Regions from separate parts of the Corynebacterium sp. P4-C1 genome, predicted to be linked through region 2. Evidence: predicted binding sites of a transcription regulator. Region 2 holds the regulator's gene; the other holds the start of a gene.
What was found. The regulator LexA, encoded in region 2, represses DNA repair genes until DNA is damaged. The targets are predictions, from matches to a motif close to CGAACANNTGTTCG.
Positions count from the first base shown of each region.

Region 1 (5,770 bases), 350 kb from region 2:
CGCGACGGCGGCTATGACATCCGCGACTTCCGCAAGGTCCTGCCCGAGTTCGGCACCGTCGAAGACTTCGTTTCGCTTGTCGACGCCGCCCACAAACGCGGCATTCGCATCATCACCGATTTCCCCATCAACCACACCTCCGACACCCACCCGTGGTTCCAGGAATCCCGCCGCGATCCCGAAGGCCCGTACGGCGATTTCTATGTGTGGTCCGACACCCCCGCCCCGTACGCGGACGCCCGCATCATCTTCATCGACACCGAAGAGTCCAACTGGACCTACGATCCGGTGCGCAAACAGTACTTCTGGCACCGTTTCTTCTCCCACCAGCCGGACCTGAATTACGACAACCCGGATGTCCAGGACGCCGTCATCGATGTCATCCGCTTCTGGCTAGACCTCGGCATGGACGGCATCCGCCTCGACGCCATCCCGTACCTCTTCGAGCGCGAAGGAACGAACTGCGAAAACCTCCCGGAAACGCACGAATTCATCAAACGCGTGCGGAGGCTTTTCGACGATGAGTACCCCGGCCGTTTCCTCCTCGCCGAAGCCAACCAGATGCCCGACGAGGTCGTCCAGTATTTCGGAGACAGCGACGAGTGCCAGATGGCCTTCCACTTCCCGGTGATGCCCCGCATCTTCATGGGAATCAGCCAAGAATCCGCCCAGCCCATCATCGACATCCTTCGCGAAACCCCGAACATTCCCGATTCCGCCCAGTGGGGCATCTTCCTCCGCAACCATGACGAACTCACCCTCGAAATGGTCTCCGAGGACGAGCGCGACTTCATGTACACCAACTACGCGACAGACCCCCGCATGCGCGCGAACGTGGGTATCCGGCGCCGCCTCGCACCTTTGCTCGGCGGCCACCGCGACCGTCTCGAGCTCGCCCACGCCCTGTTGCTGTCCCTCCCCGGCTCCCCGTTCCTCTACTACGGCGACGAGATCGGCATGGGCGACAATATTTGGCTCCCCGACCGCGACGGCGTGCGGACCCCCATGCAGTGGAACGCCGACCGCAACGGCGGCTTCTCCCGCACCGACCCCGAGCGCCTCTATCTGCCTGCGATCCGCAACGACACCTATGGTTACCAGGCCGTCAACGTCGAATCCCAGATGGAGCGGGAGAATTCCCTCCTCCACTGGGTCCGCGAGCACGTGCACATCCGCAAGCAGTACAAGGCATTCGGCCGCGGCGACTACCAGGAAGTCCAACACGGCAACCCGCAGGTCCTCGCCTTCATCCGTGAATACGACGACGAGCGCATCCTGTGCGTGAACAACATGAGTTCCCTGCCCCAGCCAGTGGAAATGCAATTGTCACACCTCGCCGGCATCGTCCCGCGCGAGCTGTCCGGCAACGTCGAGTTCCCCGCCATCGGTGAGCTTCCCTGGCTTGTCACCCTCGCCCCGCACGGCCACTTCTGGTTCGACATCTCGTAGGGTTTCCAGCATGGATCTGAAAAGCACCCGTTTCTACGGCGCCAAGTCCGAGCCGATCAACCACCAGTCGGTCGTCTCGGAACTTTCCGCTGGTTCGTTCACCTGGCAGATCCTCGAGGTCGACCACGGAGCCGTCGACCAGTACCAGGTCCTAGTTGCTGGCGGCCGCGACGCCCTCGAGACCGAGGCGGGCGCGCAGTCCTATCTCGAGCACCTCCACAATTTCGGCGAAATCACAGGAGATATGTCTGGGGGCACCGCCGTTCCTTTGAGGGCCGACCAGTCGAACACCTCCCTCGTGGTCGACGGCACCTGGATGCTCAAGGTTTTCCGCAAACTCGAAGAAGGCATCAACCCCGACGTCGAGCTGCTCAGCTCCATCGGTGACTGCCCGCATGTCGCGGGCGTGCGCGGGTACCTCACCCACGACGGAAAAGTCCTGGCGATGATGCAGGAGTTCATCACCGGTGGCCGCGACGGCTTCCAATTGTCTCTCGACCCTGGTCTCGATAATGAGCACGATCTCGGTGCCGCCATCCGCACTGTGCACGAAGCGTTAGCCGAAGCATTCGGAGCGGAAACCGTTGCCGGGTCCCGCATCCGGGGTTCCCTCAATTCGCATCTCGACGAGCTTCTCACCCAGACCGACGCCCTTTCTCCCTTCGAGGGCAATTTGCGGGAAATCTACTCCCGCATCCCTGACGGGGACGTCGACATCCAGCGCATTCACGGCGACCTTCACCTGGGACAGACACTTCTCGCGGATCGTTGGTACCTGATTGATTTCGAGGGCGAACCTGCCCGACCCCTCGAACAGCGCAGGCTCCCCGACCATCCGTTGCGGGATGTGGCCGGCATGGTGCGAAGTTTCGGGTACGCGCATGCGATGGGCGGTAAGGCGGACGTCGATAAGCTGCTCGCCGGTTACGGCACCTCCCGCTCCCCTGTCTTGGATGCGTATATCGCTGACAAGGCCGCGTACGAGGTGGTCTACGAAGCGAACAACCGGCCTGATTGGGTGGACATTCCGCTGCGAGCAATCCGGGAACTCTCCTAGTCTTCGGGCGGCGGCTCGAATTCCGGGTCGTACGGTCCCGGCGGCGGCTCAGGGTGGAAGGGGAAACGGAGCTCGTATTCCCTCTCCAGCTCCTGCAGCTTGCCGATGCAGGCCTCGTAGTCGAAATCCTCCTCGAAATCGTCCAGGACACGGTGGCACTTGGCGAAAAACCGGGCATTTTTGCGCTTCAACCGCTTCACGTCATCCAGGGTGCGCGACCACTTCGGATTCGTCGGAGTTATCTGGCCTTCCAGCACGCTGTCCGGCTCTACGCGGGCATAGGTGCCGTTGGCGAACAGCCAGACGATCTCACCCGTGACCGGATCGGGAACATAGAAGGCCAGGCGGTCGGTCTTCATGTTGTGGTGGTGCTGGCAGAGGCAGAAGAGATTGTCGGCGCTGGTCAGCCCACCCTCGTCGAACGGGATGCGGTGGTCGAGCTGGCACGTCCACGCACTGCGGTCGCAGCCCGGGTAGATGCAAGTACCGTCGCGGCTGCGGACGAATGCCTTGACGGCGTCTGGCGCGACATACCCGGCGACGGTGCAGGTAGCGGCCGCGTCGAGGTCGACCACGTTGAGGCTGAAGGAGTGGAACATCTCGGTGCCCACTGCACCCGACCAGCCGAAGCCAGGAATGAAGACCGGCCTAGTGACATCGACGGAACCGTCTGCGTTTTTGGGTGCGTAGGCGAAGATCGTCGCGGGAAGCTCAGGAGTCAGGCGGCCGCAGATGAGTTTAAGGGCGGCATCCGAATCCGAGAGGTCGTGCTTGCGGGCCGTAGCGGCGATGGACGCTCTGGCGGCTGCCATCGAGGCATTATCCGCGGACAGGGTCAGAGCGGCCAATCCGACGCCGGAGGGATCAGGGTGGAACTCAACATGGCCGATCCCGGGCGGGCCTTCCGACCGCCTCTTCTTTTTGTCCGCGTCGAACGACACCGAGCAGTCGAGTGTGGCCAGAAGCTGGTTGAGTCTCAGCGTCACCATGTACGGCGTTGGCAGCTGCTGGTTTGGGTAGTCGGGCGTGAACAGACCGACGAGGAGCTCGTCGATCTGCCCGTAGTCTTCCTCCTCCACGTCATTGCCCAGACGGTTCACGGCTTTCTCGATGGCGGCGAGCCGTCTCACGTCCAACCGGTGGTTCTCGTCTTGGAGGGCACGGAGGCGGGGAAGCTGCTGGAGGCTCATGTAGGCGAACATGCCTTCCTTCACGTCACGGGGCGTCAGGCCGGTGGCGATGCTGACAGCTGTCACTTCCTCGTCCACATCGCGGGACCCGAGGAACTCATTCTGGTGGGCGTATTTCCCGAAGATGGCGTGCTGGTTCCGGCGGAACCCGGTTCCCGCGGCGGTCAGTGGGTCGTCGGGATTCTCACTGGCGAAGAACGCCCCAGTCGGGACGTGCGCTTCTTCTTCTGCTGCGGCAGTCACGGTCTTCTCCTTTCTGTGCTCGGAGCGGGTGCCGCCCGGGCGGCCTAGCACCACCCGTTCAAACGGCTGTGCGGACAGTGTTGCATGCGACCCGGACACCGCCCAGGAAAACTGCAGAGACTTATCCACAGATTCGATCACTTGTTCGATCGCCAATCCACAAACGGCAGGTCGCAACTGAATGATGGGATGGGAAATTCGAACAGCGAGAGGGCGTCGAAAAGCGAAATTTTCACGCAATGGGATTCTGTTCCGTAGCGTGAGATGATAGGGTGGCCCCTACATTTTGTTCATTTTCCTTGGGAGGCCCAATGTCTACTGCTGTGCCAAGCGGCAAGAAGACACAGACCAGCGCGATCGTCGTCACGGCGCTCGCACTTTTCTCGATGTTCTTCGGTGCCGGCAACCTCATCTTCCCGCCCATGCTCGCCGTGGAGGCGGGCGAGAATTTCTGGCCCGCGATCTTCGGCTTCCTGACCACGGGCGCGCTTCTGCCCGTGCTCGCGGTGATCGCGATCGCCCTCTCCGGCTCGAACGTGCGCGACCTCGCGCAGCGCGCCGGCACGCTCTTCGGAGTCGTGTTCCCCGTTCTGGCATACCTGTCGATCGGCGCCTTCTACGCCCTGCCGCGAACCGGCGCTGTGTCCTTCGAGGTCGCGGTGACTCCGCTGTTCGGTTGGGAAAGCACCCTGACCGCGGCGATCTTCAACATCGTATTTTTCGGCATCGCGCTCGCAATTTCCTGGAACCCGAACAGCATCACCGACACCCTGGGTAAGTTCCTCACACCGGCGCTGGTGGTCCTGCTGACCGTCATGATCGGCATGGCTCTGTTCACGATGACGAACCAGCACTACTCGCCGAGCGAGGACTACGCTTCCAGCGCTTACCCGACGGGTGTCCTGGAGGGTTACCTGACCATGGACTCGATCGCTGCGCTGGCATTTTCCATCGTGGTTATCTCCTCGTTGCGCTTCAAGGGCTTCGAGGAAGGCAAGCCGCTTGTCCGCGGCACGATCCTCGCCGCGGTCGTCGCCAGCATCCTGCTCGCCCTGATCTACCTGGGCCTCGGCCTGATCGGCCGCGCGATGCCGGACGCCGGGCAGTACGACTCCGGAGCGCCGTTGCTTGCCGACGCAGCACTCCAGCTCATGGGCCGCCCCGGCCAGACCGTTTTCGCGCTCATCGTTGTGCTCGCCTGCATGACTACCGCTATCGGCCTCATCACCTCGACCGCCGAGTACTTCTCCCAGCAATTCGCCGGCTCCTACCACACCTGGGCGGTCATCTTCGCCGTTGCATCCGCCGTCATGTCGACGCAGGGCCTCGACTTCGTCATCTCGATTGCCGGCCCCGTCATCGGCTTCCTGTACCCGCCGGCGATCGCCCTGATCTTCGTCACCCTGATCGAGCCGGCATTCCGTCGCCGCACGCGCCTGCGCTGGGGCTTCTTCCTGCCAATCTGGGTGGCGGTGGTCTGGTCCCTGATCTCCACCTTCACTTCTCTCGGCTGGGGCGCAGACGCTCTGTCGCCTCTGGTCGACTGGTCGCCGATGCAGGACTACGACCTGGGCTGGCTGCTGCCGACGGCAGTGGCATTCGCGATCGGTGTCATCATCGACTTCGCGAAACCGCATGCCCCGCTCGAAATCGGTACACAGCGCACCGTTGACGGCGACTCTTTGGAGGAGGCCGAAGCGCAGAACGTATAGGTGGAATGAGGTGGCCTTCCGTCACGTTGCACGGGGTGACAAGAATCCCCGAACGGAAGGACCACCATGACCCCGCTGTCCCTGCTGGATTTCTGCACTGTCCGCGACGATGAGACGCC
Region 1 is NZ_CP129966.1:2,239,154-2,244,923, reverse strand. Features, by position in the region: gene treS (maltose alpha-D-glucosyltransferase) at 1-1,449, shown strand, start outside; gene QYR03_RS10650 (trehalose synthase) at 1,460-2,506, shown strand; gene QYR03_RS10645 (HNH endonuclease signature motif containing protein) at 2,503-3,939, opposite strand; gene brnQ (branched-chain amino acid transport system II carrier protein) at 4,251-5,651, shown strand; gene QYR03_RS10635 (LLM class flavin-dependent oxidoreductase) at 5,718-5,770, shown strand, end outside.
Region 1: QYR03_RS10645 (HNH endonuclease signature motif containing protein) is a predicted target of LexA. The motif match lies at 4,074-4,087, and genes of this name have one in related genera.

Region 2 (5,770 bases):
GTCGACCGGCGCGGCAAGATCATCGACCACGACAAGAGCCTCGCCGCACTAAAAAAGCGCCAGGCCGGCCACATCACCTCGTCCGTGTCCAAAGCCACTAAGAAAGCCGAATCCGGATCCGTGGCCGAGTGGACCGACGACACTCTCGGCGCCGTGCCCGAGACAGTCACCACCGAGATCGAAGGCAACCACGTCGATGCCTACCCCGCACTCGAGGCCACCGCCGACGGTGTCCGCGTGAAGGTCTTCCCCACCAAAGCCGCCGCCGACGCCTCCATGATGACGGCCACCTTGGCCATGCTCATGCGCCACATCCCGGTCAACGCCGCACAGATGACGAAGGGGCTGCCGTTGCGGCAGCGGGTGGCCGTCGATAAGTATCCCCACGGTGGCGCGGCGGGACTCGTCGAAGATGCGCGCGTGGCTGCGATCCGCGATCTCATGATGGCCAACGGAGGCCCGGTCCGCACGCCCGCAGAATTCAAGAAGCTTCTCGACGCCGTGAAACCCCAGGTTCCCGGGGTCGTCCGGCGGTCCGTCGTCGGAATTTCCGGCGGAGTCGTTGAATACATCAACATCGCCGCCGAACTGGAGAACTGGTCGGGCCCCGCCATCGACGACATCCGACAGCAAATGGCGTTTCTCCTGCCCAAGAACGCCATCACAGTCCACGGCATGGAGAATCTCCAGCACCTCCCGCGGTACATGTCCGCCATCCAGGTGCGCCTCGAGGACATGAATCTCGACCCCGACCGCGACGCCGACCGTCAGTCCGTCGTCGACGAGGTGAAGAGCACGCTCGACGCCAAGCTGAAGCGCCTGCCTGCCCAACGCGCGAAATCACGGGCGGTCAAAGACATCCTCTGGCGTATTCAGGAGCTTCGTGTGAGTCTGTTCGCGCAGCGCCTGGGCACCGCTAAGCCAGTGAGCCCGCGGCGCATCGAGAAAATGATCGACAAGCTCTAAGACGCCGGGCGGAGCCCGCGATCACTTGCCGCACTCACTGTGCTCACTTAATGCCGTGGACTTACAGCTCCTCCATGCCGCGGTCCTTGCGCCTCATGAGGCGGATTTCGGATTCGAAGTCGTCAGCGCTCTCGAAAGATTTGTACACCGACGCAAAGCGCAGATAGGCGACCTCGTCGAGCGCCCGCAGCGGCTCGAGGATGGCCAGGCCGATCTCGTTGGAAGGGATCTGTGAGCTGCCGTGACTGCGCACGATCTCCTCGACCTCTTGTGCGAGGCGCTTCAACGCATCATCGGACACATCTCGGCCTTGGCATGCGCGGCGCACACCGACGATGAGTTTGTCGCGGTCGAAGGGTTCGCTGACCCCGTTGCGCTTCACCACGGTCAGGACCGCTTTTTCCATGGTGGTGAAGCGTCCGCCGCACTCCGTACACTCGCGGCGGCGGCGAATGGCTGCGCCCCCCTCGACGAGACGGGAGTCGGAGACACGGGAGCTATCGTTCTGGCAGAAAGGACAGTGCACGGCTTAAGATCTTACTCCCCAGATCCGCCGCCAAGACGCGCCGACAGGACGCGGAATGCATACGCCCTCCCCCATGGTCGGCTTAGTGCGGGACGGGTCCGCGCACATGCTTTCTTTAGTGCTGGGACACGGCCGCCATCTGGGTGCCGGCGTTGTCGGAGACGAACCCGGCGTCCCCGCCGGAGAACGCCCCGCCGAATGCCGAACCGACGATCAGTGCCACGCCGAAAAGCGCGCCAAGGACAGTCGCACCGGCGGTCTCGCGCCGGGATTCGAACGAATCAGCGTTGCCACCGAACTCAACCCTGTCCGGCGCGTCGCGGTGCTCATATTTTCGATTATCCGGCCCCAAGGTTCGAACGGTGGGACGGTTCCGGAGCGCGCTCGAACGCCGGTCAAGGTCCCAGACATCAGCCGGCTGCACACGAGATGCGGGTTTCATCGAGGAGGAGTCGGCGCTGCTAGAACGTGCGATAGAGATAGTCATGAGAGTTCCTTTCTGTTGTTCGACTGCGATTCTAAGAGACGCTTCAACCACGTCCTAGAATGTGTTCGATTAAGTGTTCGATAGCTTCTATGTTCGATTTATAGCAAGGCGGCCAAAATTTGTCTAGGCGTGCTCCGAATATTTCGAACAAATTTGCTCATTCGTGGTAAACAAGAGTCAAGGGAACCGAACGCCGGGCAGCGTCGTCCAAGTTGATGAAGGGTTTCACCCCCACCCCAACGGACGATCACCATGGAGAGAAAAGAGGACGCACCCAATGCCGAAGCGAGAAGACAAGAAGCCGGACCTGAAGTCGTTGACTGAACGTCAGCGCCGCATTCTCGAGGTCATCCAGGACGCGGTAGTGCTGCGCGGCTATCCGCCGAGCATCCGCGAGATCGGGGATGCTGCCGGCTTGCAGTCGACGTCGTCGGTGGCGTACCAGCTCAAGGAGCTCGAAAAGAAGGGCTTTTTGCGCAGGGACCCGAACAAGCCCCGCGCGGTCGATCTTCGCCACTTGCCCGAGTCCGGATCACGCAAAAACCGCAAGGCCAGCCCGACGCCAGAGGACGCGGCGGCGCCCCGCTACATCCCGGTGCTGGGCCAAATCGCCGCCGGGAACCCGATCCTCGCGGAGGAGAACGTCTCCGAGTACTTCCCTCTCCCGGAAGAGCTCGTCGGTGACGGGGACCTCTACTTGCTCCAGGTTGTCGGGGAGTCGATGCGGGACGCCGGCATCCTCGACGGGGACTGGGTCGCGGTCCGCACACAGCCCGTCGCTGAGGAGGGCCAGTTCGTCGCCGCGCTTATCGACGGTGAGGCGACCGTCAAGGAATTCCACAAAGACTCCTCCGGCGTGTGGCTCCTCCCCCATAACGATGCCTTCGCCCCCATTAAGGGCGACGACGCGGAAATCATGGGCCTGGTCGTCTCCGTTTTCCGCAAACTCTAGCCTCCCCTTCCGGGGGTGAAACGGGCACAGACAGACACGCTCGGGCGTGATTTTTCAAGCCTAAAAGGAATAATGGGGCAAGTGTATGAGTGCCTCGCACGCACATGCCCGAGGCTCGGAAGGAAGTGCCCATGTACGCCGAAGAACGGCGCCGTCAGATCGCGTCCCTTACCGCCGTGGAGGGACGCGTCAACGTCACCGAACTCTCCACGAAATTTGACGTCACCGCCGAAACCATTCGGCGCGACCTCGCCGTGCTCGACCGCGAGGGCATCGTGCAGCGCGTTCACGGCGGAGCTGTTTCCAGCCAGTCGTACCTGACGACGGAACTTCCCCTCGACGCCCGGTTGCGCTCCGCGACGACAGCCAAGACCGCCATCGCGAAAGCCGCGCTCCAATTCTTGCCCACCTCGGGCGGTTCCGTCTTCCTTGACTCCGGCACGACCATCAACGTGCTCGCGGGCATGATCAAAGACGTTCCCGTCGCTGCGTCGCTGTCATTCGTGACCAACTCACTACCCATCGCGGTCGACCTGTCCAGTACGGGCGAAATCAATGTCCAGCTTCTCGGTGGCACAGTACGCGCCATCACGCAAGCCGTCGTCGGCGATACCGCGCTCCGAACGCTCGCGCTTTTGCGTGCCGACGTCGCCTTCATGGGCACCAACGCCCTCACCGTCGACCACGGGCTGTCCACCGCCGACGCGCAGGAAGCCGCCGTGAAATCAGCCATGGTGACCAACGCCCGGAAAGTCGTGGTGCTGTGCGACTCCTCCAAGCTCGGAAGCGACTACCTGGTGAGTTTCGCCGCCCTCGACAGCATCGACGTCGTTGTCACGGACACCGACGCTCCCCCGTCTTTCGTCACCGAGCTCACCGAACTCGGAGTCGATGTCATCCAGGCGGACTGAGCCGGACCGGCCCTCCCGCGCCGCCGTGACGCTTGCCGCATGTGGTTTTTCTTGAGCTAACCACACAAAACGGGCATAATCGGACATGAAGGGGCGCACATACCACCCCCGCCCCGGCATCTGTCCACCAACGCTCCAGCACCCCCACGGCCGCGCCGCGGAGCGAAAAGGATTGCCCAGTGATTATCACATTCACCGCTAACCCCAGTATCGACGCCACAATGTGCATCGACTCACTCGACCCAGGCGGGGTTCTCCGCGTCTCCGAGAGCTCGCGCGAACCGGGCGGGAAAGGCATCAACGTCTCCAACGCCGTGCTCAAAGCCGGCCAGGACACCCTCGCCATCGCTCCCGCCGCGGACAACGACCCCTTCACCGCGCTGGCCCGTTCCGCGGGAATTCCGCTGCGCACCGTCCCTGTGGACGGCGCAGTTCGCACGAACACCACCGTGACGGAATCATCCGGCCGCACAACTAAGCTCAACGAACCGGGCACCACGCTGACTGACGATGTCCGCCGCACGCTCGAAACAGAGCTTGTCGACGCCGCCTCCCACCCCCTCACCCGTGCCGCCGTCCTCGCCGGCTCGCTGCCCCCTGGTGCCCCGGCCGACTGGTACCCGCAACTGGTGGCAGCGCTGCGCGACGCTGCACCCGACCTGCTCATCGCAGTCGACACCTCCGACGAACCGCTCAAGGAGCTGGGAAGGAAGCTGGAGGCGACGGCGCCGGACGTCGTCAAGCCCAATGCTTTCGAGCTCGGCCAACTCGCGGGCATCGACGGCGGCGAGCTCGAGAGTCAAGCTGACGACGGCGACTTGGACGCGGTGGTGAAAGCCGCGGCAGCGCTCGTCGATAAGGGCGTGCGCGAAGTCCTCGTCACCCTCGGCGGCGCCGGCGCATGCCTCGTCACCGTCGACGGCGCATGGCACGCCGCCACCCCGCCCGCACAGGTGCGCTCCACCGTCGGCGCAGGCGACAGCTCCCTCGCGGGCTACATTCTCGCGCGTCTCGACGGCAAAGACTTCCCTGCAGCACTGCGCACCGCCGTCGCCTACGGCACCGCAGCCGCAGCCAGCCCGGGTACCGCAATCCCCTCCCCCGACGACATCGACTACGACCGCACCACCGTGCGCGAACTCTAAGAAAAGGAACCACCGTGTCCAACACCATCACCCCGGACCTCGTCCGGCTCGACACTGATTTCGGCGCCACGCCAGGCGACGTCATAGGCAACCTCGCCGAGCTCGTCGCTGCGGCCGGGCGCACCGACGAACCGAGCACGCTTGCCGATGCCGCCACCGCCCGCGAACTCAAAGCCGGCACCGGCGTCAACGGCAAGGTAGCCATCCCCCACTGCCGCACCGCCGCGGTGGGGGAACCCACTCTCGCGTTCGCCCGCCTGTCCCGGCCCGTCGATTTCTCCGGCCCGGACGGCGATGCCGAGCTCGTCTTCCTGATCGCCGCCCCTGAGGGCGGCGGCAAGGAGCACCTGAAGATTCTGTCCAAGCTCGCCCGCGCACTGGTCCGGGGTGAATTCCTCGACACCCTGCGCGCCGCCTCGACACCGGAAGAGGTTGTCGCGGCCGTCGATGAGGTGCTCAACGCTGCCCCCAAGAAGAAGGCCCCCGCGGCACCGGCAGCCGCCGGCGACAGCGCCGGATCCACCGCTGTCTCTGCCGCACCTGGCTCCCCTGCCTCCACAGGTGGCTCTGCTCCGGCCCCGTCTTCCGCACCGGCCGCAAAGAGGCGCATCGTCGCCGTCACGTCCTGCGCGACGGGCATCGCCCACACCTACATGGCCGCCGACGCCCTCGAGCAGGCCGCCAACGGGCGCGACGACGTCGAACTGCGCATCGAGCCCCAGGGCTCCTCCGGCGGCGACCGGGTCGACCAGGCGTTCATCGACTCCGCCGACGCCGTCATCT
Region 2 is NZ_CP129966.1:280,221-285,990, reverse strand. Features, by position in the region: gene hrpA (ATP-dependent RNA helicase HrpA) at 1-966, shown strand, start outside; gene nrdR (transcriptional regulator NrdR) at 1,028-1,492, opposite strand; gene QYR03_RS01325 (hypothetical protein) at 1,608-1,979, opposite strand; gene lexA (transcriptional repressor LexA) at 2,257-2,931, shown strand; gene QYR03_RS01315 (DeoR/GlpR family DNA-binding transcription regulator) at 3,063-3,842, shown strand; gene QYR03_RS01310 (1-phosphofructokinase family hexose kinase) at 4,022-4,987, shown strand; gene QYR03_RS01305 (fructose-specific PTS transporter subunit EIIC) at 5,002-5,770, shown strand, end outside.